Linked DNA regions of Chitinimonas arctica. The protein of the gene in region 1 interacts with the protein of each later gene in a pairwise test. Links are inferred from orthologs where the notes say so. Each region holds a gene or a part of one and is shown in the gene's direction. Other genes may lie near its edges.

Evidence for each region.
Region 2: the proteins of recA (region 1) and dprA interact in binary tests that used the Bacillus subtilis proteins (3 or more experiments, as listed by UniProt). The link is inferred for Chitinimonas arctica from one-to-one orthologs.

What each region holds. Positions count from the first base shown.
Region 1 is NZ_CP041730.1:538,484-553,140, forward strand. The notes cover bases 10,080-12,921. They hold recA (recombinase RecA), read left to right. Parts: upstream 10,080-10,895; coding sequence 10,896-11,948; downstream 11,949-12,921. Other genes in these bases: earP (elongation factor P maturation arginine rhamnosyltransferase EarP), read left to right, coding at 10,080-10,099; efp (elongation factor P), read left to right, coding at 10,145-10,708; FNU76_RS02600 (hypothetical protein), read left to right, coding at 12,201-12,921. Outside these bases: FNU76_RS02550 (NAD(P)/FAD-dependent oxidoreductase), read left to right, coding at 1-676; trpD (anthranilate phosphoribosyltransferase), read left to right, coding at 742-1,770; indole-3-glycerol phosphate synthase TrpC, read left to right, coding at 1,773-2,561; FNU76_RS02565 (porin), read left to right, coding at 3,180-4,253; FNU76_RS02570 (porin), read left to right, coding at 4,583-5,734; FNU76_RS02575 (porin), read left to right, coding at 5,924-7,564; mltA (murein transglycosylase A), read left to right, coding at 7,729-8,904; more of earP, read left to right, coding at 8,912-10,079; more of FNU76_RS02600, read left to right, coding at 12,922-13,391; purF (amidophosphoribosyltransferase), read right to left, coding at 13,481-14,657. UniProt on the Bacillus subtilis protein: Multifunctional protein involved in homologous recombination, DNA repair and competence.
Region 2 is NZ_CP041730.1:2,825,620-2,840,191, reverse strand. The notes cover bases 1-2,916. They hold dprA (DNA-processing protein DprA), read left to right. Parts: upstream 1-870; coding sequence 871-1,962; downstream 1,963-2,916. Other genes in these bases: topA (type I DNA topoisomerase), read left to right, coding at 2,600-2,916; FNU76_RS12825 (Smg family protein), read left to right, coding at 2,003-2,464; FNU76_RS12835 (LysM peptidoglycan-binding domain-containing protein), read left to right, coding at 1-786. In the rest of the region: more of topA, read left to right, coding at 2,917-4,912; FNU76_RS12815 (bifunctional diguanylate cyclase/phosphodiesterase), read left to right, coding at 5,052-7,652; FNU76_RS12810 (lysophospholipid acyltransferase family protein), read left to right, coding at 7,745-8,515; FNU76_RS12805 (DUF433 domain-containing protein), read left to right, coding at 8,891-9,571; FNU76_RS12800 (DUF5615 family PIN-like protein), read left to right, coding at 9,568-9,987; FNU76_RS12795 (site-specific recombinase), read right to left, coding at 10,041-12,056; FNU76_RS12790 (Rdx family protein), read left to right, coding at 12,178-12,459; FNU76_RS12785 (ATP-binding protein), read right to left, coding at 12,487-14,091; FNU76_RS12780 (TlyA family RNA methyltransferase), read right to left, coding at 14,355-14,572. UniProt on the Bacillus subtilis protein: Protein that helps load RecA onto ssDNA during transformation. Binds cooperatively to circular ssDNA, is able to bridge different segments of DNA. Favors the loading of RecA onto SsbA- or SsbB-coated ssDNA and formation of RecA-DNA filaments.

The sequences.
Region 1 (14,657 bases):
CCGTGTGGGTTCCTGGCGCCAGGACGGCGAACGGCTACTGGTGCAAGCTCCGTGGGGCCGACTGCGTTGCCGAAAATTGCTCTTCGCGGTCAATACCGGCGCAGGTGCACTGGTGCCGTCATTGGCGCGCTATTTCCTGCCGGTGGAAAGTTTTATCGTCGCCACCGAGCCCCTCGGCGCCGACGCGGCGCGCGCCTTGCTGCCAGGCGGCGCGGCCCTGGCCGATTGCAACCGGGTGCTGAACTACTTCCGGACCACCTCGGACCACAGGCTGCTGTTTGGCGGCCGGGCCGGCGGCACCCGCGCCAATCGCGCCGAGGGCACCCGCCGGCGCATGCTGGCGGTGTTTCCGCAGCTGGCCGGGGCGCGCATCGATCATGCCTGGGGCGGCCATGTCGATGTCCCGTTGAACAAGCTGCCGCACTTCGGCCGCCTGGCGGACAAGGTCTATTTCGTGCAGGGCTTCTGCGGCCATGGCCTGGCCTTGACCGGCTTGGCCGGCCAGCTGGTCGCCGAGGCGATGTGCGGCCGGCCTGAACGCTTCGATCTGTTCGCGCGCATCCAGCACCGTCGCCTGCCTACCTATCTGCCGGGCTTCAACCGCACCGCTGTTGCGCTGGGGATGGCTTCGCAACAATTGCTCGATTGGGCGGATGCCCGCCGTCATCGCAGCTAGGGTGCCTTGTTCGGAAAAACGGCTAGAATCGTTCCCTTCCGCTTCTTCCGCCCACAGGTCCTTCGATGATTACCCCGCAAGCCGCGCTGAACCGTCTGATCGACGGCAATGAATTGTTCTACGACGAAATGCTGTCGGTCATGCGCCAGATCATGACCGGCGAGATGTCGGCCACCCAGACCGCCGCCATCCTGATCGGGCTGCGGGTCAAGGTCGAAACGGTGTTGGAAATCGCAGCAGCGGCAAGCGTGATGCGCGAAATGGCCAGCAAGGTGGAAATCGCCGATCGGCGCCATTTGATCGACACTTGCGGCACCGGCGGCGATGGTGCCCACACTTTCAATATTTCGACGACAGCTGCCTTTGTGGCGGCCGCTGTGGGCGCCAAGGTTGCCAAGCACGGCAACCGCGGTGTCTCGTCCAGCAGCGGCTCGGCCGATGTGCTGGAAGCGCTGGGCGTCAACCTCGCGCTGTCGCCGGCGCAGGTCGCGCAGTGCGTGGCCGAAGTCGGCATCGGCTTTATGTTCGCGCCCAACCACCATGGCGCGATGAAGAATGTAGCGCCGATCCGCCGCGAACTGGGCGTGCGGACCATTTTCAATATCCTTGGCCCGCTGACCAATCCGGCCGGCGCCGAGAACCAGCTGATGGGCGTATTCCATCCCGACCTGGTCGGCATACAGTGCAGGGTGCTCAAGGAGCTGGGCAGCCGCCATGCCATGATCGTCCATGGCCTGGATGGACTGGACGAGATCAGCCTGATGAGCAGCACCCGTATCGCCGAGTTGAAGGATGGCGAGATCAGCGAGTACGAGTTCGACCCGCGCGACCATGGATTCGCGTTCTGTCCGCCGGCCGCCTTGCACGCCGATGGCCCGGCCGAATCGAAAGCCAGGCTGGAGGCCGTATTGGCCAACCAGGCGGGGCCATGCCGCGACATCGTGGTGCTGAACGCTGGCGCGGCCATCTATACCGCCGGCCTGGCCGCCAGCCTGGCCGAAGGGTTCAAGGCGGCCGATGCCGCCATCGCCAGTGGCGCCGCCCAGGCCAAATTGACCGCGCTGGTCGCCCTTACCCAACATTTCAAGGTTTAAGCATGTCCGATATCCTGCAAAAGATTCTTGCCACCAAGGCCGAGGAAGTCGCTGCCGCCAAGCAGCTCAAGTCTTTGGCGGCCGTGCGCGCCGAGGCCGAGGCGGATCGCGCCACCCGTGATTTTGTCGGCGCCTTGCGCGACAAGTACCTGGCGGGCCAAGCGGCCGTGATTGCCGAGATCAAGAAGGCCAGCCCTTCCAAAGGCGTGATCCGGGCCGACTTCCAACCGGCCGCCATTGCCGCCGATTACGCCGAACATGGCGCTGCCTGCCTATCGGTGCTGACCGACCAGCCGTACTTCCAGGGCCATGCCGACTATTTGCGCGCCGCCCGCGCCGCCTGCGCCATACCGGTGCTGCGCAAGGATTTCATGGTCGATGCCTACCAGATCTACGAAGCCCGTGCCATGGGCGCCGACTGCATCCTGCTGATCGTCGCGGCGCTGGAAACCAGCCAGATGCTGGAAATGGAAGCCCAGGCCCGGGAGCTGGGCATGGCGGTGCTGGTGGAATCGCACGATGCCGCCGAATTGGAACAGGCCATGCGGCTGGCCACGCCGCTGATCGGCATCAATAACCGGAATCTGCGCAGCTTCGAGGTCAACCTGCAAACCACCCTGGATCTGCTGGAGCGCATCCCGGCCGACCGCATCGTCATCACCGAATCGGGCATCGTCAATGCGGCCGACGTGGAACTGATGCTGGAACACGAGGTCTACGCATTCCTGGTCGGAGAGACCTTTATGCGCGAGCCCTCGCCAGGCAAGGCGCTGGCTGGTTTGTTCAACTAGGCGCCAGGGCCCCCTGCCCTTTGCCATGGTGCTTCGCAACAAAGCCATGGCTTGTCACTACCCTGTCATTTGATTTCCGTATAAATCGCGCCGTGCCGGGCTATCGCCCGGCTACGTGGCAGCGGCACTTTCTTGCTTCGAATAGTGGATAAGCCGACGTGGAGATAAATATATTTATTTCTCATCGGATTATTAACTACGCTGATTCCATTAGCATTTTCGGCATTATGCCGAACCATGGATGGATGAGAGATCGAAACAGGGTATTGAACTTTTCGCCGATGCCACAATTAACACCAGCGCAGGTTCTGGGAACAGGCAAGCGGCCGCGCTAAAACAGCGCAGTTGCTGGGAAAGCAATAGCAGGACGCTCGTACGAACATGCGCCAAAACCGTTGCTCACGATCATCGCGATCAGCGGTTTTGGCGCGGTTCCGGCAAGTTTTCTGTTATTGACTGAATAAAGTGTTGCGGAAAACGCAGTGAATTGCCGCGAACCGCTGCCAATCCGGGTAAACCCGATTGCGGCATAGCAACATTAGCGCGCAAAATTCGCAACAGCCTGAGTCCCGGACAGGCTCCCTACGACTCAAGACTCAAACTAATTGGAGAATTCTTATGCGCAAGTCTTTGCTTGCCACCCTGGTAATGGGTGCAATCGCCGCTCCGGTGTTCGCTGACGGCACCGTGACCCTGTACGGTCAAGTCAACGTGACCGGCGTGTTCCACAGCAACGGTTCCCACGACCGCGTTGGTGGTGTCGATCAAAAGGTTACCCAATTCAAGGTTGACCAAGGCAACACCCCGTCGCGCATCGGCTTCAAGGGCGACGAAGATCTGGGCAACGGCCTGAAGGCCGTGTGGCAGATCGAAACCCGCGTGAACACCGACGACGCAGCCAACAGCGCGTTCGCCAGCCGCGAAGGTTGGGTTGGCCTGCAAGGCGGCTTCGGTAAGATCAGCCTGGGTCGTGGCAAGACGCCTTACGCCCAACTGGCCGACGTGTTCGACGGCACCGTCGATGGCTACAACAACCTGGCCATCTACACCGAAAGCGCCGATGCCGAAAAGTTCGCCGGCAAGCCAATCAACAACCGCTTCAACAACGCGGTTCGTTATGATTCGGCCAATATGGACGGTTTCAGCGGTCACCTGATGTACGGTACCGATGAGAACAAGACCGCCGCTGGCAACGCCGGCAACAAGTGGTCGCTGGCCGGCCGCTACACCGCTGGTCCGATGTTCCTGGGCGCCGCCTTCAACAAGGAAAAGAATCTGGCCGCCGTCAAGGGTCGCGATTCCACCGCTTTCCTGTTGGCCGGTACCTACGCCATCGACGCATTCAAGTTTGGCCTGGGCTTCCAGAACACCAAGCTGAAGGCTTCCAGCGCCGGTTCCACCTTCAAGCGTAACTCGTTCGTCACCAACGCTTCCTACGCCATGGGCGACACCACCCTCAAGGCTGGCGTGATCCTGGCTCAGAAGCTCAAGATGGACGGCAGCTCGATCAGCGACTCCAGCTGGACCCGTTACACCATCGGCGCCAAGCATCAGCTGAGCAAGCGCACCGCTGTGTTCGGCGAGTTCTCCGGCGACCAGGTCAAGGGCAAGACGCTTTCGGCTGACGGCATCAATGCCGTTGACGCTGCCGATCCGCGCGGCCTGTCGATCGGTCTGATGCACTCGTTCTAATCGATACGCCCTCACGGGTAATCGTGCAAAACGAAAAACGGGCATGCTTGCATGCCCGTTTTTTCTTTTTAAATCAATGCCAATTTTAATACGCGACGATCGCATTCAGGATTCGGCCATTACGCACATGGGCCACTTTCCTGTTATATATTATCACCAGACACGCGTCGGACGGCCGCCCACGCTTTGATAGTACTTTTGTACAATTTCACATATAGAAAAGGCCTGGAAGAATCCCGACAGAGTGCAATCTCGTTGCCGCGCAAAATATCCAATTAGTTGAGCCTGGATAAGGCTCTCCGCGACATTAATCCAATTGGAGAATTTTTATGCGCAAGTCCTTGATTGCCACCCTGGTCCTGGGTGCAATCGCCACCCCGGCATTCGCCGCCGGCACCGTGACGCTATATGGCCAGGTCAATGTGACCGGGGTTTATTCCGACAATGGCTCGCACGACCGAATCGGCGGTGTCGATCAACGGGTCAAGCAATTCAAGATCGATCAAGGCAACACGCCTTCGCGCATCGGCTTCAAGGGCGATGAAGATCTGGGCGGCGGCCTGCAGGCCTGGTGGCAGCTCGAAACCGCCGTCGGCACCGACGATGCCGCCACCAACAATTTCGCCAACCGCGAGGGCTGGGTCGGCCTGCAGGGCGGTTTCGGCAAGATCGGCCTGGGCCGTGGCACGACGCCTTACGCCGATGTGGCGAATGTGTTCGACAGCACGGTCGATGGCGCCAATAACCTGGCCATCTACCGGTTCGAGCAGCACAACGAGAAAGCTTTCGGCAGGATAATCAACAACCGCTTCAGCAATGCGGTGCGCTACGACTCGCCCACGGCACACGGCTTCTCCGGCAGCGTGATGGTCGGCAATGACGAGAACAAAGCCCCGGGAAACAAGGGTGGCAGCAAGATCTCGCTGGCCGGCCGCTACGAGGCAGGGCCCATGTATTTCGCCGCCGCCTTCAACAAGGAAAAGAATCTGCCAGTCATGCAAGGCCGTGACAGCATCGCCGCTCCCGGCCGCGACAGCACCGCCGTGCTGCTGGCCGGTGTCTATACCATCGACGCCTTTAAATTCGGCCTGGGCTTCCAGCACGCCAAGCTCCAATACATGGCGCAGGGCGATATCGTCAAGCGCAATTCCATTGTCACCACCGCCGCCTATACCATGGGTGATACGACGCTGAAAGCCGGCGTGATCGTCGGGCAGAATCCCAAGCTCAATGGCGCCACGGTAAAGGATGCCAGCTTCACCCGCTTCAGCATCGGCGCCAAACACCAATTAAGCAAACGCACCGTGGTATTCGCCGAACTCTCGGGCGACCGGCTCAAGGGCCGGGTGTTATCGGATGACAATATCAGCCGCCGGGTGAGTCCTGCGCCCATGCCCGCAGCCGATATCGTGGCCGATGACGGCACCGTGAAAGCGCCGAGCCCCCGCTTTTTATCGATAGGTTTGATGCACGCATTCTAAGTAATAGGGTGCAAAACAAAAAACGGACATGCTTGCGTGTCCGTTTTTTGTTTTTCAATTCAATGAACTACAACAAAGCATCGCGGTACTTTCACAACAGTACAACAAGCACCTTGCCGAGCAAGCGCTTGGCTTGAGACAATTGCTAGCATTTACTCAAATCCACCCAAGAAATTCGCGGAGAAAACCATGCAACGCAGCCTGCTTGCGACCGCCCTGCTCACAGCATTTGCCCTACCGGCCTTCGCCGAAGAAGCGGTGACCGTGTACGGCAAGATGACACTCGGCGTCGAGAGCATCTCCGCCAAAGGCGCTACCCTGTCGAACCAGAATATCGAACGCCAAACCCGCGTCACCGATGGCGCCTCCACCTTGGGTATTCGCGGCAGCGAAGCCATCAGCGACAATCTGACGGCCTATTTCCAGATCGAAACCCAGATCAAGCCGGATGACTCCTGCGGTTTCGCCGGCTGCTCGACCAGCGGCAAAAGCACCGCCCTGGGCCCGAAAGACGATCGCTACGCCGCCACCACCTCGCCGAATACCGGCACCTCGCGCTTCGCCAACCGCCCTTCCTTCGTCGGCCTGCGCGGCGACTGGGGCCAGGTGCAGTTCGGCCGCATGGATATGTACTACGAGAAGCACGTGCCGAATGAGCTGCATCTGCTGCGCTCCGGCCTCAACAGCAGCGCGCTGGCGGTATTGGGCAGCAACCAGCTATCGAACGCCGTGGGCGCCGACGATACGGTCGTGGCGCAGAAGACTTTCAGCGTCGCACTGGCGCCCATCGTCGCTGCGGCTATCGGCAAGGACACACCGGTCAACGCCCTGATCAGCAGCACGCTGGGTAACGCCATCGGCGCCGCCTATGCGCGCGACCTGAGCGTGCAGCAGATCCTGACACAGGCCGGTGGCGGCGTGCAGACCCTATTCAGCAATCCGCAAGTAGCCGGCGCCCTGATCGCCTCCGGCGTCAACCCCGCCACCGCCGGGGCTGCCTTGCAGTCCGCCCTGGGCCAGGCCGCCACCCAGGCATTTACGCCAGGCAGCGCGCTCAACCAGCAGGTGTTGCAACAGGCTCGCGCCTACACCTTGCAGAATGGTTTCTACTTTGTCGGCCATCGCTATAACAACGTGGTGCAGTACCGCTCCCCCTCCATGAGCGGCCTGACCGTCGCCGCCGCCTTCCATACCCGCGAGGAAAAGGGCATGGAAGGCGTGGCCTATGCGCTGGACAAGAACCTGCTCAACCCCGCCGCGCGGCGCAAGATGAACCCGTGGGGCGCCGAGTTGACGTTCCACTATATGAACAAGGGTGTCTTCGCCAGCGTGGCGATGATGCGCGACAAGGACCCGTATGCCATGGGTGGCGCGCTCGATAGCGCCTATGGCATCAAGGCCGCCTACGGCATGTATTTCAGCCCCGATACCCGCGCCGGCGTGGTGTTCGAGCGGCAGGTGAACAAATACAACGCCGCACTGGGCTATGCCGACAACAAGCGCGATGCCTGGGTGGTATCGGGCAGCCACAAGGTCCTGCCCAAGCTGGAGCTGATCGCGACCTACGCCCAAGCCATGGATGCCGAGATCCACGGCGTCAAGGACGTGAATTCGGGCAGCAAGTACTTCCAGCTCACCAGCCTGCTGACCTTGAGCCCGCGCACCAATCTGTTCGCCACCTATGCCAAGGTGAACAATGAATCGGCCGCCGCCTACAATTTCTATGTCAGCGGCGCGGCGCAAGCCAACGGCGAGATCCAAAGCGCGCAATACACCCCGCGTGGCGCGGATCCCACCAGCTTCCAGGTAGGTATCAACCACAACTTCTAGGGGGCGCTCGGCCTTCAGTCCAGGCTCGGGGTTCACTGCGGCGCCCGGCACTCCCCACAAGGAGGCCGGGCGTTTTTGCTGCTGCCTTCGTAATGAGGTACTTCCCTTTTTCCTTGTTCCCGCAGTTCCGGTAAGCTCAAGGCTTCTCCAGCCTTGCCATCGCTATGCGCCGCATACTTACCGCTTCCCTCTTTTCTATTTTGTTGGCCGGCTGTGCCGGCACGGTCCCCCTCTCTTCCGCCGGCAAGCCCGGTGATTGCCAGTGCGGTGACGCACCCAAGGCTGCCGCGCTGACCGCGCGTTATCAAAATGCCGACTGGAGCGCCCTGCCGGGGTGGCCGGGGGAAAATCTGCTGGCGGCCTGGCCGGCTTGGTTGAACTCGTGCAAGCGCCTGGCCAGCCGGCCCAGCTGGAAGGATATCTGCGCCGAGGCCCACACGCTGGCGCCCCAGGACGATGCCGGCGTGCGCGCCTTTTTCGAGCGTCGTTTCCAGCCATGGCGGATCGAGGGCAGCGATGGCAGTCAAAGCGGCTTGATCACCGGCTATTACGAACCCCTGCTGAAAGGCAGCCGCGAGGCGAAACCCGGCATGACGCCGCTGCTGGGGGTACCGGACGATCTGCTGACCCTTGACCTGGGCGCCAGCTATCCGGAACTGAAGGGCCTGCGCCTGCGCGGCCGGCTCGATGGCCGCAAGGTGGTGCCGTACTGGAACCGCGCCGAGATCGAAGCGGGCAAGGCGCCCATCGCCGGCCTGGCGCTGGCCTGGGCCGATGACCCGGTCGAAGCCTTCTTTCTGCAGATCCAGGGCTCCGGCCGGATCAAGCTGGAAGACGGCAGCGTGCTGCGGCTGGGCTATGCCGACCAGAACGGCCATCCTTACAAGTCGATCGGCAAATGGCTGATCGACCAGGGCGAACTGAAAGCCAGCGAAGCGTCGATGCAAGGTATCCAAGCCTGGGCCCGGGCGAATCCCGCCCGCCTGAAAACCATGCTGGACAGCAATCCCAGCTTTGTCTTCTTCCGTGTCCTGGCCAATGCGGAAGGCGGTCCGATCGGCGCCTTGAATGTCCCCTTGAGCGACGGCGCCAGCGTGGCGGTCGATCCGAAGTTCGTGCCGCTGGGCAGCCCTGTCTATCTGTCCACCAGTTGGCCGAACGACAGCAAGCCGCTCAACCGTTTGATGCAGGCCCAGGATACCGGCGGCGCCATCCGCGGCCCGATCCGTGCCGACTTTTTCTGGGGATTTGGCCACGAAGCAGGCGCACTGGCCGGGCGGATGAAGCAGCAAGGCCAGATCTGGCTGCTGTGGCCCAAGGGCCTGGCCCTGCCCGGCTGATCGTTCGATGCGGCTGTCCTGGGATATTTTTTGTACCGTCATCGATAACTTCGGTGACATCGGCGTGTGCTGGCGGCTGGCGCGTCAATTGGCGGCCGAACGCGGCGAAGCGGTACGGCTGTGGGTGGACGATCCGGGCGCCCTGGCGATGCTGCGGCCGGAACTGGATCGCGGCGCGGCGCAACAGTGGATCGAGGGGGTGGAGATCCGCCACTGGCAGCTGCCCTTCCCCACCGTCGCCCCGCATCAAGTCGTGATCGAGGCCTTCGCCTGCCATCCGCCGGAAAATTTCCTGGCCGCGATGGCGGGCGCGACCCCGCCGCCGGTCTGGATCAACCTGGAGTACCTGTCCGCCGAGGACTGGGTGGAAGGTTGCCACGGCCTGGGCTCGCGCCATCCACGCCTCCCCCTCGACCACCATTTCTTCTTCCCCGGCTTCACCCCCGCCACCGGCGGCCTGTTGCGCGAATCCTCCCTGCTGGCCGAGCGGGAAGCATGGCAAGCCGGCCCTGCCCGCCATGACTGGCTGCAGGCGGTGACGGGACACACCGTCGCGGCCGAGCAAGGTTGGCTGTCGCTGTTCTGCTACGACAACGCGGCGCTGCCCGCACTGCTCGACCACTGGCAATCCGCGGCGCTCTGCCTGTTGGTGGCCGAGGGCAAGCCACGCCGGCAGGTGGAAGCCTGGCTGGGTAGCGCCTTCCCGCCCGGCAGCCGCATCGAACGCGGCCGGTTGACGCTGATTGCCCTGCCCTTCCTAAGCCAGGACGACTACGATCGCCTGCTGTGGAGTTGCGAACTGAACTTCGTCCGTGGCGAAGATAGCTTCGTGCGGGCGCAGTGGGCAGCCCGTCCGCTGGCCTGGCATATCTACCCGCAAGAGGAGCAAGCCCACCTGGTGAAGCTGGCTGCCTTCCTGGATCGCTACACCGGGGCACTCCCGCCGGACAAGGGCAAGGCCTTGCAGGCGTTCTCGCAGGCCTGGAACGATGGCGACGGGCCTGCCTGCGTGGCGGCCTGGCCGGCCGTGCTGCAGGGCGCTACCGCCATGGCGCAAGGCTGCCGCGCGTGGTGTGCCGAGCTGGCCGGCCGCGCCGACCTGATGAACCAATTGGCACACTTTGCCTCTGAGAAAGCAGCACATATGGGCGCTCAGCGTGGCGAGGTGGCGCAGATGGGCCGCAAGCAGCTATAATGCGCCGCTTTATCAAACGCTTATCCCTTTTCGCAGGACTATCGCATGAAAACCGCACAAGAACTCCGCACAGGCAACGTTGCCATGGTTGACGGCCAACCCATGGTGGTTCTGAAAGCCGAATACACCAAATCCGGCCGTAACGCTTCCGTGGTGAAGATGAAGCTGAAGAACCTGCTGACGGGTTCCGGTGCCGAATCCGTCTACAAGTCGGACGAAAAATTCGACGTGGTCGTGCTGGAAAAGAAGGCGTGTACCTACACCTACTTTGCCGATCCGATGTACGTATTCATGGACACCGAGTTCAACCAGTACGAAGTCGAAGCCGAAAATGTCGGTGAAACCGTCAATTTCATCGTCGACGGCATGACCGACGTCTGCGAAGTGGTGTTCTACGACGGCAAGGCCATTTCGGTCGAACTGCCCACCACCATCGTGCGCGAAGTGGAATACACCGAGCCGGCCGTGCGCGGCGACACCTCGGGCAAGGTGATGAAGCCCGCCAAGCTGAAGGGCACCACCTTCGAGCTGCCGGTGGCTGCCTTTATCGAAATCGGCGACATGATCGAAATCGACACCCGCACCAACGAGTTCAAGAAGCGCGCCTGATCCCCAGCGGAACAGTCGAGAGGAAAGCAGCCGCCAGGCTGCTTTTTTCATGTGCGCGATGGGTAGTGGCGACCAGCAAAAAATCATGGCGGCACGGCAATCGAGCACTTTACAGGCCGGGTACATGTGCTATATTCGGCCCATTCTATCGGTGAACGAACGTTCTCCCTGAGCCAAAAGGAAAATCATGGACGACAACAAGAGCAAGGCCCTTTCCGCCGCGCTGGCGCAAATCGAAAAGCAGTTCGGCAAAGGCTCGATCATGAAAATGGGCGAAGCCCAGATCGAGAACGATCTGCAGGTGGTGTCCACCGGCTCGCTGGGCCTGGACCTGGCCTTGGGCGTGGGCGGCCTGCCGCGCGGCCGTGTTGTCGAGATCTATGGTCCGGAATCGTCCGGTAAGACCACCCTCTGCCTGCAGGTAGTCGCCGAAGTGCAAAAGCTGGGTGGGGTGGCCGCCTATATCGACGCCGAGAACGCGCTCGATCCGGTCTACGCCGGCAAGCTGGGCGTCAACGTCGGCGACCTGCTGATCTCGCAGCCCGATACCGGCGAACAAGGCCTGGAAATCGCCGATATGCTGGTCCGCTCCGGCGGCATCGACATCATCGTGGTCGACTCGGTCGCGGCCCTGGTGCCCAAGGCCGAAATCGAAGGCGAAATGGGCGACAGCCACGTCGGCCTGCAAGCCCGCCTGATGTCGCAGGCACTGCGCAAGCTCACCGGCAATATCAAGCGCACCAACACCATGGTGATCTTCATCAACCAGATCCGCATGAAGATCGGCGTGATGTTCGGCAGCCCGGAAACCACCACCGGCGGCAATGCGCTGAAGTTCTACGCCTCGGTCCGCCTGGATATCCGCCGCACCGGCGCCATCAAGCGCGGCGAAGAAGTGGTCGGCAACGAAACCCGCGTCAAGGTCGTCAAGAACAAGGTCGCGCCACCGTTCCGCGAAGCCAATTTCGATATCCTCTACGGACAAGGCATCAGCCGTGAAGGCGAAATCGTCGAAATGGGCGTCACCCACAAGATCATCGACAAATCGGGCGCCTGGTATGCCTACAAGGGCAGCAAGATCGGCCAAGGCAAGGACAATGCCCGCGAATACCTGAAGGACAACCCGGCCATCGCCCGCGAGATCGAAAGCAAGATCCGCGAAGCCGTCGGCATCAGCATGCCGCTGCCGGGCGCGGTGGAAGCCGAGGATGAGGACGAGGCCGATCTGGATTTGGCTTGAGCGGCGGCTCCCAGTCGCATGGCGGCTAAGGCTGGTGTGACGATACGGGTTTGACTGTATCGCCGAACAGGGCGCACGGACTTAATTGGTCCGTGCGCTTTTTTTACCTCTATTACCGACACTTCCGGCCAACCCTGCCGGTCAGAAAAATATATCACCATTAGAAAATCAGAAGCAGCATACATCCAATTTCGCTATTAATTATCTTCCTCAGCCACATCGTATCTAATAATTTTTTTAAAAGGATATTTTATGCAATTTTCAGTATCGCCAAACAGGTCAGTTCCCGCATCTGAAAGTTCCCAAACCCCAACCACTCCGACAGGCACCCCTGCGTCAAAAGATTGGGCAACCCTGATAAGAGAGTTCATTTGCAAAATATTAAATTTTCCAATTGATGGCCAAACTCCCGAGCAATGCGCGCGTACCGCGAAATTGGGCGAGCAGGTCGCTCAGGCAGCACTCACCATTCAAAATTTACCGGCAGATTGCGAAGGCAATCAAGAGCAGGAAGACAAGTTGAGTCAGCTTATTTATAACTTGAATTCAAGCGCTTCCTATGAGCCACGGCCCTTTGTTTTTTCCTTGGAAAAAAAATCTTCAGTCATTGGTAACGAATTTTCATTACATGCCCGACGCGATGATCAAGATCACACCTTGACGGTGCCCGGCAAGCCCGCACCGACTAAAAATCAAGCTTGCCAGGACTCGCTGCGGTCGTTCTTCAACGAGAAGCATCCTCTCCGTTTCAAAGACTACCACGCGCGTGGGTCCAAAGTAGACTCACAAAGCGCAGATCAATTAGTCGGAAAGATTGCAGTACCACTCTTGAACCTCCAGAAAACGCTGGAGGGCGGCTCCGTTCGGTCCGAAGATGGATCACTGGACCGGCAATTGGATAAGTGCGTGGCCGATCTCAATACAATTGCCTGGAAGGCATTGGATCTGTCGAGTCCAATCGGATTCACGATCGAACGACGAGAAGTCGCGGGCCAGCCAAAGATCGTGCTCTGTGTCCATGGGGACCATATTCAACCCAATGATCCCGTTTTCGCGATTGCGCTAGACCCGCGGCCACCCATACAACAGTGCCCTCGTTATATCGGCGCAACCGCTGCCTCAAAGAATTGGATAAATACGCCGCGTGGCGCCTCACCTGAACAAACGCGAGATGCCATCCTCGAAATTTTGAATACCTCAGGCAAATCAAACCGCGTTCTATTAAAAGATGAACGACCGGACGGGAGTGCGGATTGGTATTTTGTTGACAGCAAACTGTTACGCGACAACTTACTTATCCAGAAGATGGCTTCCGCTGCCACATCCCAATTTAGCAAGGAATTCGCGCTTGTAAAAAAAGCGCGGCAGGATGTTCTTGAACCGGCGTTTAACGGCTTTCAATTACGCCCCAAATACGTAATTACTGAAAACGCCCTACACTAAGCTTCGCCATGGCCAGAACGACGAAGCTGACACCCCAAAAGCAAAACCCACCATTCGGTGGGTTTTGCTTTTGGGCGAAATGCATTGCGTCAGATCAGATTCTGCTCCGCCACACCCACATTCATATCCAGCACCTGGCTGGCATCGCTATCTTTCGACAGCGGGCTGGCACGGCGCGCTTCCATCTCGTCGAGGTAAGCGTCATCCACGTCACCGGTGATGTACTCGCCCGAAAAGCACGAAGTCTCGAACACCGATATACGGCCGCCGCTGGCATCGGACACCGCTTGCACCAGGGCATCCAGATCCTGGTAGAAAACGGCGTCGGCGCTGATTTCCTCGGCGATTTGCGCGTCGTTGCGGCCGGTGGCGATCAATTCCTCGCGCGTCGGCATATCGATGCCGTAGACATGCGGGAAACGCACGGGTGGCGCCGCCGAGGCGAAGTAGACTTTCCTGGCGCCGGCTTCGCGGGCCATCTGCACGATTTCCTTGGAGGTGGTTCCGCGCACGATGGAATCGTCCACCAGCAACACGTTACGGTCCTTGAATTCCAGGCCGATGGCATTGAGCTTTTGCCGCACCGATTTTTTACGGGTGGCCTGGCCCGGCATGATAAAGGTCCGGCCGATATAGCGATTCTTCTGGAAGCCCTCGCGATACGGCAGGCCCAGGTGATTGGCCAGTTGCAGGGCGCTGGCGCGGCTGGTGTCCGGGATGGGGATGACCACGTCGATATCGAGATCGGGCAGTTCGCGGCGGATCTTCTCGGCCAGGTTGTCGCCCATGTTCAGGCGGGCCTGGTAGACCGAGATGCCATCCATCACCGAGTCGGGCCGGGCGAAATAGACGTGTTCGAAAATGCAGGGGACCAGCTTGGACTCGGTAGCGCATTGGCGGCTATGCAGCTCGCCGTCCATGGTGATGAAGACGGCCTCGCCCGGTTCGATGTCGCGCGTCATCTTGAAGCTCATGGTATCCAGGGCGACAGATTCGCTGGCGACCAGGTATTCCACGCCATCGGGCGTGGCGTGCTCGCCCAGGACCAAGGGGCGGATGCCAAAGGGGTCGCGGAATGCCACCAGGCCATAGCCGGCGATGATGGCCACCACGGCGTAGGCACCCTTGACCCGGCGGTGCACGGCGGCGATGGCGTCGAAGATGGTTTCCGGCTTGAGCGCAAAGCCGATGGCCCGCTTCTGCAGCTCGTAGGCGAAGACGTTCAGCAAGGCTTCCGAATCGGAATGGGTATTGATGTGCCGCAGG
Region 2 (14,572 bases), 2.3 Mb from region 1 along the record:
CCCCGCCTGCGGCTACTGGGCAATGAAAAGAACGACGGTCGCCGCAGCAAGATGAAGCTGGATCCACGCATCCGCATCACCCAGTTCGATCCGCAAGCCGCGCCAGCCATCCCTGCCAGCGCCATCGAGCCCTATCTGGCCAAGCCGCTGATCATCGATGAGCAAGCCTTCAAACTGGCCCCGCGCATCGCCCTCGGTCCGGACGACCATGTCACCATGTCCACCGGCGACAAGGCTTACGCCACCGGCATTACCGGCAATTCAGGCGATCAATGGCAGATTTTCCACGGCGGCAAGGAATTGCGCGATCCGGATACCAAGGAACTGCTGGGCTACGAAGTGCAGTATGTCGGCGATGCCATCGTCAAGCAGGTTGCCGACGTCAGCACCCTGCAGGTGAGCCGCGTGGTTCAGGAAGTCGCCATCGGCGATCGGCTGATCCAGCGCCCGCGCCGTGAATACGCCAATTATATCCCGCATGTGCCGGATGCCGATGTCAGCGGCAAGGTCATCTCGATCTACGGTGGCGTGAACGATGCAGGCCCCTATACCACCGTCGCCATCAACAAGGGCGAGCGCGATGGGCTGCACCCGGGACATGTATTGCTGTCCTACAAGGCGCCACGCCAGATCCGCGTGGAGACCAGCGCGGACAAGGGCAAGATGACCCTGCCGGAAAAATCCGGCAATGTTTACATCTATCGCGTCTTCCCCAAGCTGTCCTATGGCCTGTTGCTGGACAGCACCGTACCTATCAACCTGCTGGACATCGTCCGCAAACCGTAAGCAGGGAGCAACAAGGCAAGGCAGGCCGTAAGTATCCGTGCGGGGGTGGTGGAATTTGCCACGCCCCGTCCAAAGGAGGCCGCCTTGCCCGACTCCGACAGCGAAGCCTGGCTGAGACTCGTCCTGACTCCGGGGATAGGTCCCAGCCACGCGATTCGCCTGCTGACCGCCTTCGGCTCGCCCGACCGGATCTTGTCCGCCAGTACCGCCGCCCTCGCGCGGCATCTCCCGCCCAAGCTTACCCACGCCCTCGAGCAAGGCCCTCCGGCTTCCATGCTGGCGCACGCACACGCTTGGCTGGCACAGCCGGGCAACCACCTGCTTACCTTGGCCGATACCGACTATCCCGCGCAGCTGCTGCAGATTGCCGACCCACCACCCTTGCTATACGCAAAGGGCCATACGGCGCTATTGAACAGGTCGATCCTCGCCGTGGTGGGTAGCCGCAACGCAACGCCGCAAGGCCTGCGCAATGCCGAGGCCTTCGCCCGCGACCTGTCGCAACGCGGCTGGTGCATCGTTTCCGGCCTGGCCCTGGGCATCGACACGGCCGCCCATCGCGGCGGCCTGGCCGGTCGCGGGGCCACCATCGCAGTGGTGGGCACCGGCCTGGATATCGTCTACCCGGCCAGCAACCATGCGCTGGCGCACCGTATCGCGGCGGAAGGACTGATGCTCTCGGAATTTCCGCTGGGCACCCCCGGCCGCCCCGGCAACTTCCCCCGCCGCAACCGCCTGATTTCCGGCCTGGCACGCGGCGTGCTGGTGGTGGAAGCGGCCTTGCAGAGCGGCTCCCTCATCACTGCCCGAGAAGCGGCCGAACAGGGCCGTGAAGTGTTCGCGATACCGGGCTCCATCCACTCTCCGCTGGCCAAGGGCTGCCACCAATTGCTCAAGCAGGGCGCCAAGCTGGTGGAGCAGGCCGTCGACATTCTGGAGGAACTGGGCGAGTCGCCGACAGTCACAAGCCCTGCCCGATGCGCCGCGCAGGCAAACTTGCCCGATACCGCGCAAGCCAGCCTGCTGGCGGCCTTGGGGCACGACCCGCTCGATATCGACACCCTGACCGCGCGGGCCGGCTTGACGCCCGAGCAGGTCTACGCGATGCTGTTGTCGCTAGAGATGATGGGACAGGTCGCCAAATTGCCCGGCGGTCGCTATCAGCGCCTGGTTTGATTACTTATCGTTCACCGCTACACCAAAGGTTTCCCGCTCGATGTTCGATGTCCTCGCCTTTCTCTTCGAACAGTATTTCTCGCTTGAGAACTGTCCTGATCGCGGCACGCTGGCCAAGCAACTTTCGGCGGCAGGCTTCGACGAGGACGAGATCGGCGAGGCGCTCGCCTGGCTGAACGAGTTCGACGAATTGGACAATGCGCCCTACGCCTTGCTGGATGCGCGCGAGGCGGTATTGCCGCGTTTGCTGCACCCCAGGGAAGCCAACCGCCTGCAACCCGAGGCACAGGCTTTCTTTCATTACTTGTCGAGTTCGGGGGCACTCGGCACGGGCCAGCGCGAAATGCTGATAGACCGCCTGATGCAGAGCAACGCTCAATCCATCGACGAGGAAGCCGTCAAGCGCGTTGCGCTGATGGTGTTGTGGCGGCAGGGCGACGATCTGGCGAATCTGCTGATCGAAGAGCTTCTGTTCGCGGAATCCGACGGGCAAATGCACTAAGCTGCCCGCGCTGCTTGCTGCGGACGGCATTGGAAAATCCTGTCCGCACACCTAAATTACCCCTAACATCGCAACGCAGCCCGCCTCGCAAGTCGGGCTGCGCGCACTCCAATCATCGCCGCTAGCGGAGCCCGCATGGCAGACAATCTGTTGATCGTAGAATCGCCCTCCAAGGCGAAAACACTGAAAAAATACCTGGGCAGCGATTTCGAAATCCTGGCCTCCTACGGTCATGTGCGGGGTCTGATTCGCAAGGATGGCTCGGTCGAGGTCGACAATGGCTTTGCCATGAAGTACCAAGTGATCGCCAAGAACGCCAAGCATGTGGACGCCATCGTCAGCGCGGCCAAGGCGGCCAAGAACGTCTTCCTGGCAACCGACCCGGACCGCGAAGGCGAAGCGATCTCCTGGCACTTGCTGGAAATCCTCCACGGCAAGAAGGCCTTGACCAACAAGCTGGTCAAGCGGGTGGTATTCCACGAAATCACCGAGTCGGCGGTGCTGGCCGCCGTGGCCAATCCGCGCGATGTGGACAACCACCTGGTCAATGCCCAGCAGGCGCGCAGCGCGCTTGACTATCTGGTCGGCTTCAATCTTTCGCCGCTGTTGTGGCGCAAGGTCCGGTCCGGCCTGTCCGCGGGCCGGGTACAGAGCCCGGCCTTACGCTTGATCTGCGAGCGCGAGCTTGAGATCCGGGCCTTTGTCAGCCAGGAATACTGGTCCGTCCATCTGGACAGCCATAAGGGCAAGACCAAGTTCGGCGCCAAGCTCAATGAGTGGCGCGGCAAGAGGCTGGAACAATTCGATGTGCCCGACGAGGCCACCCAAGCCGAGATCCTGGCTGCCCTGGAAGGCAAGCCGGCGACCGTGGCCAATGTCGAAAAGAAGCGCAAGACACGCAACCCGACAGCCCCCTTCACCACGTCGACCATGCAGCAGGAAGCCGTGCGCAAGCTGGGCATGACCACCGACCGCACCATGCGTACCGCGCAGCAGCTGTACGAAGGTATCGCCCTGAGCGACGGCACCGCCGGCTTGATCACCTATATGCGTACCGACTCGGTAGCGCTGGCCGCGGAGGCCGTAGCCGAGATCCGCGACTATATCGGCGCGAATTTCGATGCCGAATCGCTGCCGGCCAACCCGGTGACTTACAAGAACAAATCCAAGAACGCCCAGGAAGCGCACGAGGCGATCCGCCCCACTTCCATCCTGCGCACGCCCGCCTCGGTCAAGTCCTACCTGAGCGCCGAGCAGTTCAAGCTGTACGAAATGATCTGGAAGCGCACCCTGGCCTCGCAGATGGCGCCGGCCCGCTTCGATACCACCGGCATCGATATCACGGTCGGCGAAGCGGTGTTCCGCGCCAGCGGCCAAGTGCTGGTCTTCGCGGGCTTCCTGGCCGTCTACGAAGAAGACGTGGACGACGCCGAGGATGAAGACAGCGCCAAGCTGCCCGTGCTGGAAGCGGGCGAATCGGTACCGGTGGACAAGCTGTTCGGCGAGCAGCATTTCACCCAGCCGCCGCCGCGCTTCTCGGAAGCCTCGCTGGTCAAGGCCCTGGAAGAATTCGGGATCGGCCGCCCTTCCACCTACGCCTCCATCATCAAGACGCTGAAGGACCGCGAGTACGTCAATCTCGATAAAAAACGCTTCCTGCCGACCGATACCGGCGAGGTGGTCAACAAGTTCCTGACCGACCATTTTGCCCAATACGTCGATTACCAGTTCACCTCCAAGCTGGAAGACAAGCTGGACGAGATCTCGAACGGCGAGCGTGACTGGATCCCGGTGATGGAAGAGTTCTGGACCGGTTTTTCGGCCCAGGTGGAAGAAAAGAAGTCGCTCAAGCGCAGCGAAGTCACCCACGAGGCGCTGGACGAAGCCTGTCCCAAGTGCAGCAAGCAACTCACCGTGCGGCTGGGCAAGCGCGGCCGCTTTGTCGGCTGCACCGGCTATCCCGAGTGCGATTACACCCGCGATATGAATGAAACCGCCGAGCAAAAGGCGGAAGAAGTGGTGCAGGTCATCGATGACCGCGTCTGTCCGAACGACGGTGGCCAATTGATCGTCAAGACCGGCCGCTACGGTAAGTTCATCGGCTGCGCCAACTACCCGAAGTGCAAGCATATCGAGCCGCTGGAGAAGCCGAAGGACACGGGCGTCAGCTGCCCCAGCTGCAATGCCGGCATGCTGATCGAACGCAAGTCGCGCTACGGCAAACTGTTCTACAGTTGCAATACTTATCCGAAATGCACCTACGCCACCTGGAACCCGCCCATCGCGGAAAGCTGCCCCAAGTGCAAATGGCCGGTCATGACACTCAAGACCACCAAGCGTCGCGGACTGGAAAAAGTTTGTCCGCAGAAGGAATGCGGCCATGCCGAGGTGGTGATGACGCCGGACCAACTGGCCGCGCAAGCCGAGGCGGCGGAAGCGGCCGAGTAAGCGGCAAGGGGCTCGCGCCATGGCGCCGAGCCCTTGTTACCGCTTGATCCAGCCGTTTTGGCATTTTGCCCATCACATGTTGTCGTCATTTCGAGAGTAAGATGTTCGCTTGCCCCGCACCGGGCAGGAGAGCCCAATCATGAATGCCCGTCGCGACCTCGACGACACCACCGCACCACTAGGCAACACCACCCGCGACTATCTTGAAGCGCTGGATGCGGCTGGCCAACTGATCACGGACGCCAGCCGCGACGCCCTCGAACGCGCGCTTGCCGCCATCGGCTGCGCCGCCGAGGCCGATGCGGCCGCGCTCTACCGGCATGGTGCCGGCAGCCTGCGCGCCGACTATATCGGTGCCTGGCGCGGCTCGATCAAACTACCCGGCCATGCCGCCGAATCGCTGGCCCGCCTCGATTACCGCCTTTACCGCGACCTGCACGAGACCCTGTCCGCCGGCCTGATGCTGGAACGGCGCGTCAGCGAATTGTTGCCCGCCACCCAGGTCATGCTCGGCCCGGTCGGCGTGCAGCATCTGCTGTGCGTCCCCCTGCTGGATGCCGGCGAGTTGATCGGCTTCCTCGCCCTGGCCTATCTGGATGCGCCGCGGCGGCGAATCTCCGGCGAACCGCGATTCCTGGCCACCCTGGCCAATTACCTGGCCTTGGCCTTGGTACGCCAACAAGCCGAACAGCGCATGGGCGTCAACGCGCTACGGCTGTCCACGCTGGTGGGCGCCACCGAGGATATGGTGTTCGAGCTGGACTCCGCCGGTATCGTGGTGAACGTCTGGTCGCACCATCCCGCCCTGCCGAGCGCCAGCCTGGTCGGCCTGCCGCTGGACCTGGCGTTTCCGCAGGATATGGCCTGGGCCCTGGGGCAGGCGTTGCCGCAGGCCCTGGCCAGCGAAGCGCGGGAACAGTTCGAATTCACCCTGCCCCGCCTGGAAGGCGCGATCTACTGCATCGGCCGGTTGCAAGCAGTGCCCAGCGAAGATGGCCGCCGCCGCAATGCCGTGGCGCTGATCCGCGACGTTTCCGAACTGATGCGCGAAGAAGCCCGCCGGCGGGCCATGGTAGAAACCCTGGACCAGCTGGAAGAAGCCGTGATCGAGCTGACTCCGACCGGCCACCTCACCCGGCTATCGGCAGCCTGGGCCACCCTGCGGGTCTGGCCGAACGCCGGCCGGCTCGATCTGGCCCAGCCGCTGACCAATTTTGTCCACGAGGAAGACCACGACGTCCTGCTGCGCGCCTTCGCCGAAGTACTGCGCGCGGGCGAACCGGTCTCGGCCCGCTTTCGGCTGCTGCGCCAAGGCGCCGAGCCGCTCTGGCTGGAAGCCCGGCTGCTGCCGAACTGGGGCGCCGATGGCCAGCCGCACGGCCTGCGCGGCGTGCTGCGCGATGTCACCACGGCCCACCTGAGCGAAGCGCATATCCGCCAGCTAGCGCTCTACGATAGCCTCACCGGCTTGCCCAACCGGGTCTTGCTGGACGATCTGCTCAACCAGGCCCTGTCGCGCGCCAAGCGCCATAGCACGCGGGTTGCGCTGGGCTTTATCGACCTGGACCATTTCAAGCAGATCAATGACGCCTTCGGCCACCAGGCCGGCGACCAGGTCCTGGCGACGCTGGCGCGGCAGATCCGTTCGGTCCTGCGCGAAGAAGACGTGCTTGCCCGCTGGGGCGGCGATGAGTTCATCGTGATGCTGCCTGACCTGCCCGATCTGGTCACGCTCAGCCAGGTGGCCGAACGGCTGCGTGAAATCGCCCGCCAAGGCGTGGTCCTGGAAGGGATAGAAACCCGCCCGACCATTTCCATCGGCATGGCGGTCTTCCCCGACAATGCCGACAATGCCGAAGCCCTGCTGCGCGCCGCCGACAGCACCATGTACCACGCCAAGGCGATGGGCCGGAACAATGTGCAGTTCTACGGCGACATCGTCCATCTCAAGAGCATAGGCCGCGAACATATGGCGGTGCAGACCCGCCTCAACCACGCCATCCTCAACAACGAACTGCAGGTGTTCTACCAACCCATCGTCAATGCCCGCAGCGGTGAAGTGACGTCCATCGAGGCCCTGGCCCGCTGGCACGACGATACGGCCGGCTGGATCACGCCACAGCTGTTTATCCCCATGGCGGAAAAACTCGGCCTGATCAGCGAGCTGTCCGAACAGATCATCGTGCAGGCGCTCACCAAGTTGCGTGGTTGGCGCGCCCGGGGTTTCAAGCAACCGCTGGCTCTCAATGTCTCGCGCAACCTGCTGTTTTCTCCTCGCTTCGTCCGCAATCTGATCAGCATGGTCGAGGAATACGGCCTGCGTCCGCACGATGTGGTGGTGGAGATTACCGAAAGCCTGGCCCTGACCGACCACGCCAGGCAGTCGCGCCATTTGAAGCAGCTGCATGAATCGGGTTTCCGGATCGCCATCGATGACTTCGGCACCGGCTACTCGTCCTTGTCGCAGCTGCACGATATGCCCATCGACATCCTCAAGGTCGACCTCAGTTTCACCGCACGGCTCAACAATGAGTCGGGCCGCCGCATCATGCAGGCCATCGTGCAGATGTCGCACGCGCTTGGCCTGGACGTGGTGGTGGAGGGCGTGGAAACCCTGGAGGCCGCCCGTTTTCTGCAAGGGCTGGGCGTGGAAAAAATGCAGGGCTTCCACTTCTGCGAGCCGGTCCCGGCCGGCGTGTGCGAACTGCACTTGCAGCTGGGTCTGGACGGCAAGGTTTGATACGCACGTCCAAATGCCCCAGAATGCCCACCGCGATTTTGCTTCCTCCCCCCACCCTCTTCTTTGCGAGGGCGCCTCGTCGGTGAGGTTGAATGGGCGTTTTCACCCAGATTGAGTTACCCGCCATGCGCATTATCCAGGCGATTTACAGCATTTATGTCGGGCTGATGTTCACGCTCGGCCTCGCCGCCGTTGTCCCCTTCTACCTCCCGGCCTTCCTGCTCGATGAACGTCGCCGCCTGACCGTGATGTATGCGGTCAACCGCGTCTCCATGCGCGTCTGGTCGCTGCTGACCGGCATCCGGGTACGCATCGAGGGCCAGGCAGCCTGGCAACCGGCACCGGTCATCATCGGCAATCACTGCAATGTGCTGGATATGCCGGTCTGCGCCATCGCCTGTGCCCAGCCCGTCAAGGTCCTGGCCAAGCAGGAGTTCGCCCGCATTCCGCTGCTGGGTTTTATCATCAAGAGCTTTGCCGTGCTGGTCACGCGCGATTCGCCGGAAAGCCGCCAACGCAGTATCGCCATCCTGAGCGCCGCACTGGGCCGCGGCTGGCCGGTGTTCATCTTCCCGGAAGGCACCCGCAATCGCGGCGCCACCCCGCTGCAACCCTTCCGCGACGGCCCGTTCCGCTTCGCCATCGCCGCCCAGGCGCCCATCCAGCCCTTCGTCCAGCTCAATATGCGCGGCGTGCAATCGCCCAATACGCTGATGCTGCGGCCAGGCCGGGTGATCTTCCGCTGGCTGCCGCCCATCCCCACCACGGGGCTTACCGAGGCCGATTTGCCGGCTCTGCGGGATAAGGTCTATGCGCTGATCGAAGCGCAGTTGCGACGGGATGATCCGGCGTTTGCGGGGTAGGGGCGCGCTCCTTATACGGTCGCATCGGTGAGGTCGGGGGGAGCACACCTGTTCAACAAGCGCGGTTTACGAATTGTGCACAAATAACACTCTTGCTATGCTTTTCGTGCAGTGATGGCAGAGGCCTAAGCGCTCATCACCACCTGGGTAGTAGTTGCGATAATGCCATCATGATCGTAAGCGTATTCTCAAATACGCCAACTCCAGGTAGCCCACTTTCCGAAGCCCCCTCCACACGCGAGGGGGCTTTCCGTTTAGGGAGCATGATGCTCTACCTGCGATAGGAGTGGGTAGTAGGCTGGCTGCTTCCAGTTGGTTTTCCACACGCTGTACGTTTAATAGGCTTTTCGGCATACTATTCTTCCGAACACTCGGATGGATATCATCATGTCAAATCGGCCAGTTTTCGTTCCCACTGCAGAAGCCGCGTACCTCGCTGAACTTTCAGATCGGCAGGTCAATCGCATGGTCGATGACCAGATCGTGCCAGCCAAACTTTTCGAGCAACACGAGCGTGGTCGTCGCCTGTTCACTAGACTATCGGCTGCTTTTGCCAGGTTCTACTTTGGCACCGAGGATACGCTTTTGCCCGCAGCCCGGCGGCTAGTACTCGCGGAACTGACCGACCGTGTCGAACGTCTATGTTGCAAGAACGATGTCTACACGCTGATTTTTTTGCCTGCCGAAATGAGCTGGAAAGTAACGCAATCTTCCGTGGAGATTGATGTGGCCCCATTCATCGCCAAAACACTTGCACGCATGAAAGAAGTCGACCAGGCAGATGCACTGGTAGTTACAGACCCTGAAATCTTGGGCGGCGTCCCCGTCTTTGCAGGCTCTCGCGTTCCAGTCGACATTGTGCTGGCATCTCTCGACAAGGGCATTGCTCTGGATCGCTTGTGCACCTCGTATCCATTTCTTACGAAAGCTCATCTAGCAGCAGCACGCACCTATATGCAAGTTCACCCTCGCCGAGGGCGGCCTAGGAATCTTGCCGAGGCCTATCCTGAGCTACAACTACGTACCGAGCGAATCGTAAGGACTGCTCGGGCGTGACATTCAAGCTACTTATAGACGAGTGCCTCTCGCCCGAGCTGGTGCAGCGTGCTATTGACGCTGGCTATCTTGAGTCAACCTGTATCCGTTATCGCGGCTTGGCTGGAACGAAGGACTGGAGATTGATCGAACATGTAGTGGCGAATGACTTCACCTTTGTTACTAATAACTCGATCGATTTCCGAGGCAGTTCAGGACACCCCGGCGGGCTCCATGCCAAGCAGCCGATCCACGCGGGCTTGATCTGCTTGAACTCGGCGCAAGTGATGGATTTGGCTCGTCAACACGACCTATTTGGAATCGTGCTGAGTGAGCTGGCGGGTTTGAATGACTTGATCAATACCGCACTTGAGGTAAGCGAAGCCGAAGATGGCGCCGTCAAACTAAAGACCTACACCATTCCGCACCCGGCTTAACTCACTAAGCGAACCACATCGTACACGCTGCGTATCCGTGTTGTCCGGCTCGCCTATGTCCCCCCGTTTGCCGCCTGATCCTTCGGCGGAATAAAGAACCGCTGCGGCGCACGGACAAAGCGCCTCAGCAACCGCCGCGTCAACGCCCAGCCATCCACAAAGCGAATCCGCCGCGAGCGCATGGCCACGAACAGGGCCAGGCCGAAGCTGACGGCCAGGTTGGTCAGGCCGATCAATACGATCCCGACGATGGACAGGGTCCACACCTCCCAGCCCAACTGGAAGTCCAGCGCTACCGCCGAGTAGGCCAGGAAGGCCGACGAGAAGGTGATATGGCGGATATCCAGCGGCAAGCCCAGCAGATAGCCCACCGTGCCCATCGAGCCCAGCATGATGCCGAAGAAGAAATTACCGGCCAGGGCGCCCAGATTGTTTTCGATATAGCGGCAGGCCCGCTGCCAGCGCGCTTCGCCAAACAGCCGGCGTGGCCAGCCCAGTTGCATCAGCCGTTCAGGGATGCGGTTGTAGACCGCCTTGTTGTCGTAATAGCCGGAGATCAGTCCCGCCAGGAACAGGCAGCAGCCGGCGATGGCCGCATGCGGCAGGGCCAGGCTGTGGAAAGGATCGATATCGTGCAGCAGATGGTGGGCTTTTTCCGGCGTGACCCAGACTTCGCCCAGACCATACTTTACCGCCAGCGCGATGGCGAAGGAGGTGGGAATGGCCAAGGCGACATTGCCGAGAATGGCGATGAACTGGGTACGCGCCACCGCTTCGATCAGGCCGGCCAAGGTATCCAGCCGGTCCTCGCCTTTAATGCCATGCTGTTCGATGCTGGCGGCGATCCGGGCCGCCGTCATGGCGGGCTGCTTGGTGGCGATGGTGAAGTGCAGGATATGCACCAGCATAAAGCCCAGCGAATAATTCATGCTGAAGGCAAAAGCCTCGATCAGCGGCGCCAGCTTGAGCTTGGCGGTGAGAATCTTGAGGATGGCCATGAAACCGACGATCAGGCCGGCCCCCATGGCCGAGCGTGCCATGGACTTCCATTCGGCGCGGTTGCCGGCAATGTAATGCTCGCCGGTACGGCCCGCGTGCTCGGTGATCTGCAAGGCCAGCAGATCGGTATTGTTGGAGAACAGATCGCGCAGGCTGGTCTTGCGGTTGTCGGCCTCCACCAATTGCTTGCAGAACTGCACGGCCAGAATAGGCACCCGGCTGCCCTGCTCGGGCGCCAATAGATCGAGTACCAGCCAGAGGCGGGCGATATGCTGCTGCAGCCTTACCATCAGATAGGTCAGGCTGATGCTCACGCCTTCCTGCGCGGCGGTCTTGCGCAGCTTGGTGATGATCACTTCGCACTGGCCCAGCAGGATACGCACATGGCTGTCGTCCTCGTGCAGCGCGGACGCGTCGATCAAGCGTGCCTTGTAGCATTCCAGATAGTCGCGCAAGGCGACATTCTGGGTCAGGAAAGGCGATTCGAACTGCTCGATGGCAGGATGGTTGCGAACCAGCTCCGGCTCCAGCCCGATGGCCGATATCCGGAAGGACAACACCTGGGCGGCTTCGATCAGTTCCAGCCGGGTATTGCGTGCGTCGCCGCCGTGGCTGCCCTCGTCGAAGCGCATGGCGCGCCAAACTTCCAGCCAGACCGTATCCGGGACGGCCTGCACCCACAGATAATCATCATGGCGGGAAAATATCTTGCCCAGCACATCCTTGAGATAATCGTCGCGATACTCGGCCGGCAGCAGCTTTTCGCCCAGCCTGCGCACAAAGGCGCTCCACAAGCCTTCGTTGGAAAGAATGCCGGTATCGGTGTACAGGTGCAGCTGCCGGCGGGTGCCGATCAGCTCCAATAGATATTCGCGCAGGCTGCGCCGGTAGTCCTGCCGTTGATTGAGCAGAAATGCCAGTGACCGCAGGGTATTGACGGGATGATCGTGGTCGTCGGCACGACGAGGGCGAATGGCGGCCACCAAGCCGGCCAATGGTCCCGCCGTAGCGGTCTTGCCGGCTGCAACGATAAGCTGCAGGGCTGTTTCGAGCGAAGCAGTCTGGGTCATAGGCGAGCTATTCTGTGCGGGTCCTTGGGTTTTAACATGAAAAGTCGTCAAGCAGTCGCGGAACCGATCGCGCGCTTGGGCACCGGCATGATCGATTCCTTGCATCTATGGAGAAAGCAACATGGGCAAAGCCCGTATCGAAATCCGCTATTGCACGCAATGCCGCTGGCTACTGCGTGCCGCCTGGCTGGCGCAGGAATTGCTGTCCACCTTCGAGCAGGATATTGGCGAAGTCGCCTTGCAACCTGGAACGGGCGGCGTTTTCGAGGTACTGGCGAACGGCGTGACGGTCTGGGAGCGCAAAGCCGACCAAGGCTTCCCGGACGCCGCCGAACTCAAACAGCGGGTGCGCGACGTGATCGCGCCGGACAAGGCGCTAGGACATAGTGAGCGGAGCGCCTGAGCCGCTTTAGCGCTGACCGCGCTTCGCTCAGTTAGTTTCCGGCAGGGTGAAATAAAAACAGCTGCCCCGGTTCGGTTCCGATTCGGCCCAGATCCGCCCGCCATGGCGGTGCACGATACGCTGGGCGATCGCCAGGCCGATGCCGGTACCGGGGAAATCGGATTCCCGATGGAAGCGCTGGAAGGGGACGAACAGCTTGTCGACACGCGTCGCATCGAAGCCGATGCCGTTGTCACGGACAAAGAATACTTCCCCACCGTCCGCTGCGGGTTGCATGCCGATCTCGATCTGCCCATGCACCTGCCGGCCGGAGAATTTCCAGGCATTGCCTATCAATTGCTCCAGCAAGCTGAACACCAGCGCCTTGTCGGCATTGATCGGCAGCGTGCTGGCAATGTTGACGGCGGCCTTGCGTTTGGGGTCGCGGCTACGCAGCCGGACCACCACCTGGCTGGCCAGCAGGGCCAGATCGGTACGTTCCCGCCGCACCAGATGGCCGGACAACTTGAATAGCTTGAGCAGGTCATCGATCTGCTCGTTCATGCGGGCCGCCTCGGCGCAGATGCGCAGCAGGTAATGGCGTCCCTCTTCTGGCAGCTTGGCCAGATGCTCTTCCAACAAGATATTGCTGAAACCGTTGATCGTCCGCAAGGGTGCCCGCAGATCGTGCGAGACCGCATAGCTATACGCTTCCAACTCTTGCTGGATGGCGGAAAGGCCGGTGGTCCGGTCCTGCGCCTTCTGCTCCAGCTCGCGCAGGTAGCGGACATTTTCCAACGCCATCGCCACCGTATCCGCCAGGGTTTGCAGCAAGGCGGTTTCCTCGGCATCCGGCAAATGGGCTTGCGCCCAGTAGGTGCCGATCGCGGCAACCGTCTCGCCATGGCTGACCGGCGTCATGACCAGGCTTTTTACGAAGGTGGCGCGGTAGAGTTCGCGAGGAATCCGATCATCGGCATAGATATCGGGTATCACGGCCTGCCGGCCATTGAGCATGACCCAGCCGCTGATGCAGTTGCCCATGGGGAAACGTTGGCCTTTCCATAGCGGGCCCAGCGCATCCTCGTCGGCATACAGGCATTGATCGCCTTCGCGTAAGACAAAGGTCGCGCCATCGGCCAGCACCAGTTCGCGCGCGACGGTGCTCACTACGGCCATCACGTCTTCCAGCCGGCGTGCGGTCGATAGCGCCTGCACCGCCTGCACCAGGCGCATCTGGCGACGGCTATGCAGATAAAGCCCGTCGGCGCCGGCGTCTGCCGGCGGACGGTCGAACAGCTTGCGTACCGTGTGCTTGAGCCGCCAGAGATCGTGCTTGTCGATGTAATCCACCGCCCCTGCTTCCAGGCTGGCTTCGGCGTGGAGTTCGTCGGCATGGCCGCTGAAATACAGGAAGGGGACACCGGGCTGGATACGTTGCGCCAGCCAGAGAGCTTCGTGTCCCTCGCAACCTGGCACGCTGCTATCGGAGATCACCAGGTCGTAGCCCTCCCGACCCAGGGCGGCCCGGTAATCCTCGCCATTGTTGGCGATATGGATCTCCAGCTCGACACCCACCCGCTGCAAGGCATTCTGGGTCAAGGTGATATCGAGGGGATTGTCCTCGAGGTAGAGCACTTTCCTGGCCGTCATGACACAGTCCTCCGATCTCGCGCCTGCAGTGACGCGGGGCTTGGCTACGCCCGTGAATCCCTTGCCCGTGCTCGTTGGCACGAACTGTTTTGGCATTCCCACGCTTTTCGCCGCCGACCTCTACCCGTTCCTTCGGCAACGACGCGCTACTACAAGCATAGCCTGCCCGGCGAATAAGCCGGTTCGAATCTCAGCCTGGCAAACTTGCCAGTTAATTAGAGGATACTACTGATGTGACTGTCCATCCAGATTATTAGTTCTGCTTATTTTTCAATGACTACGGTGGCCGGTGCGCTGGCCAGCAGGAAAAACTCGCGATTGCCGTCGCCGCCGGTGATCGGGCTGTCGAGCCAGTCCAAAACCGTCAGCCCCAGTTCGCCTACCGCCGTCTCCAGCTTCTCGCGCACCGCCGCATACAAGACGGGATCGCGCACAATGCCGCCCCGGCCGATATGGTCCCGGCCCACTTCGAATTGCGGCT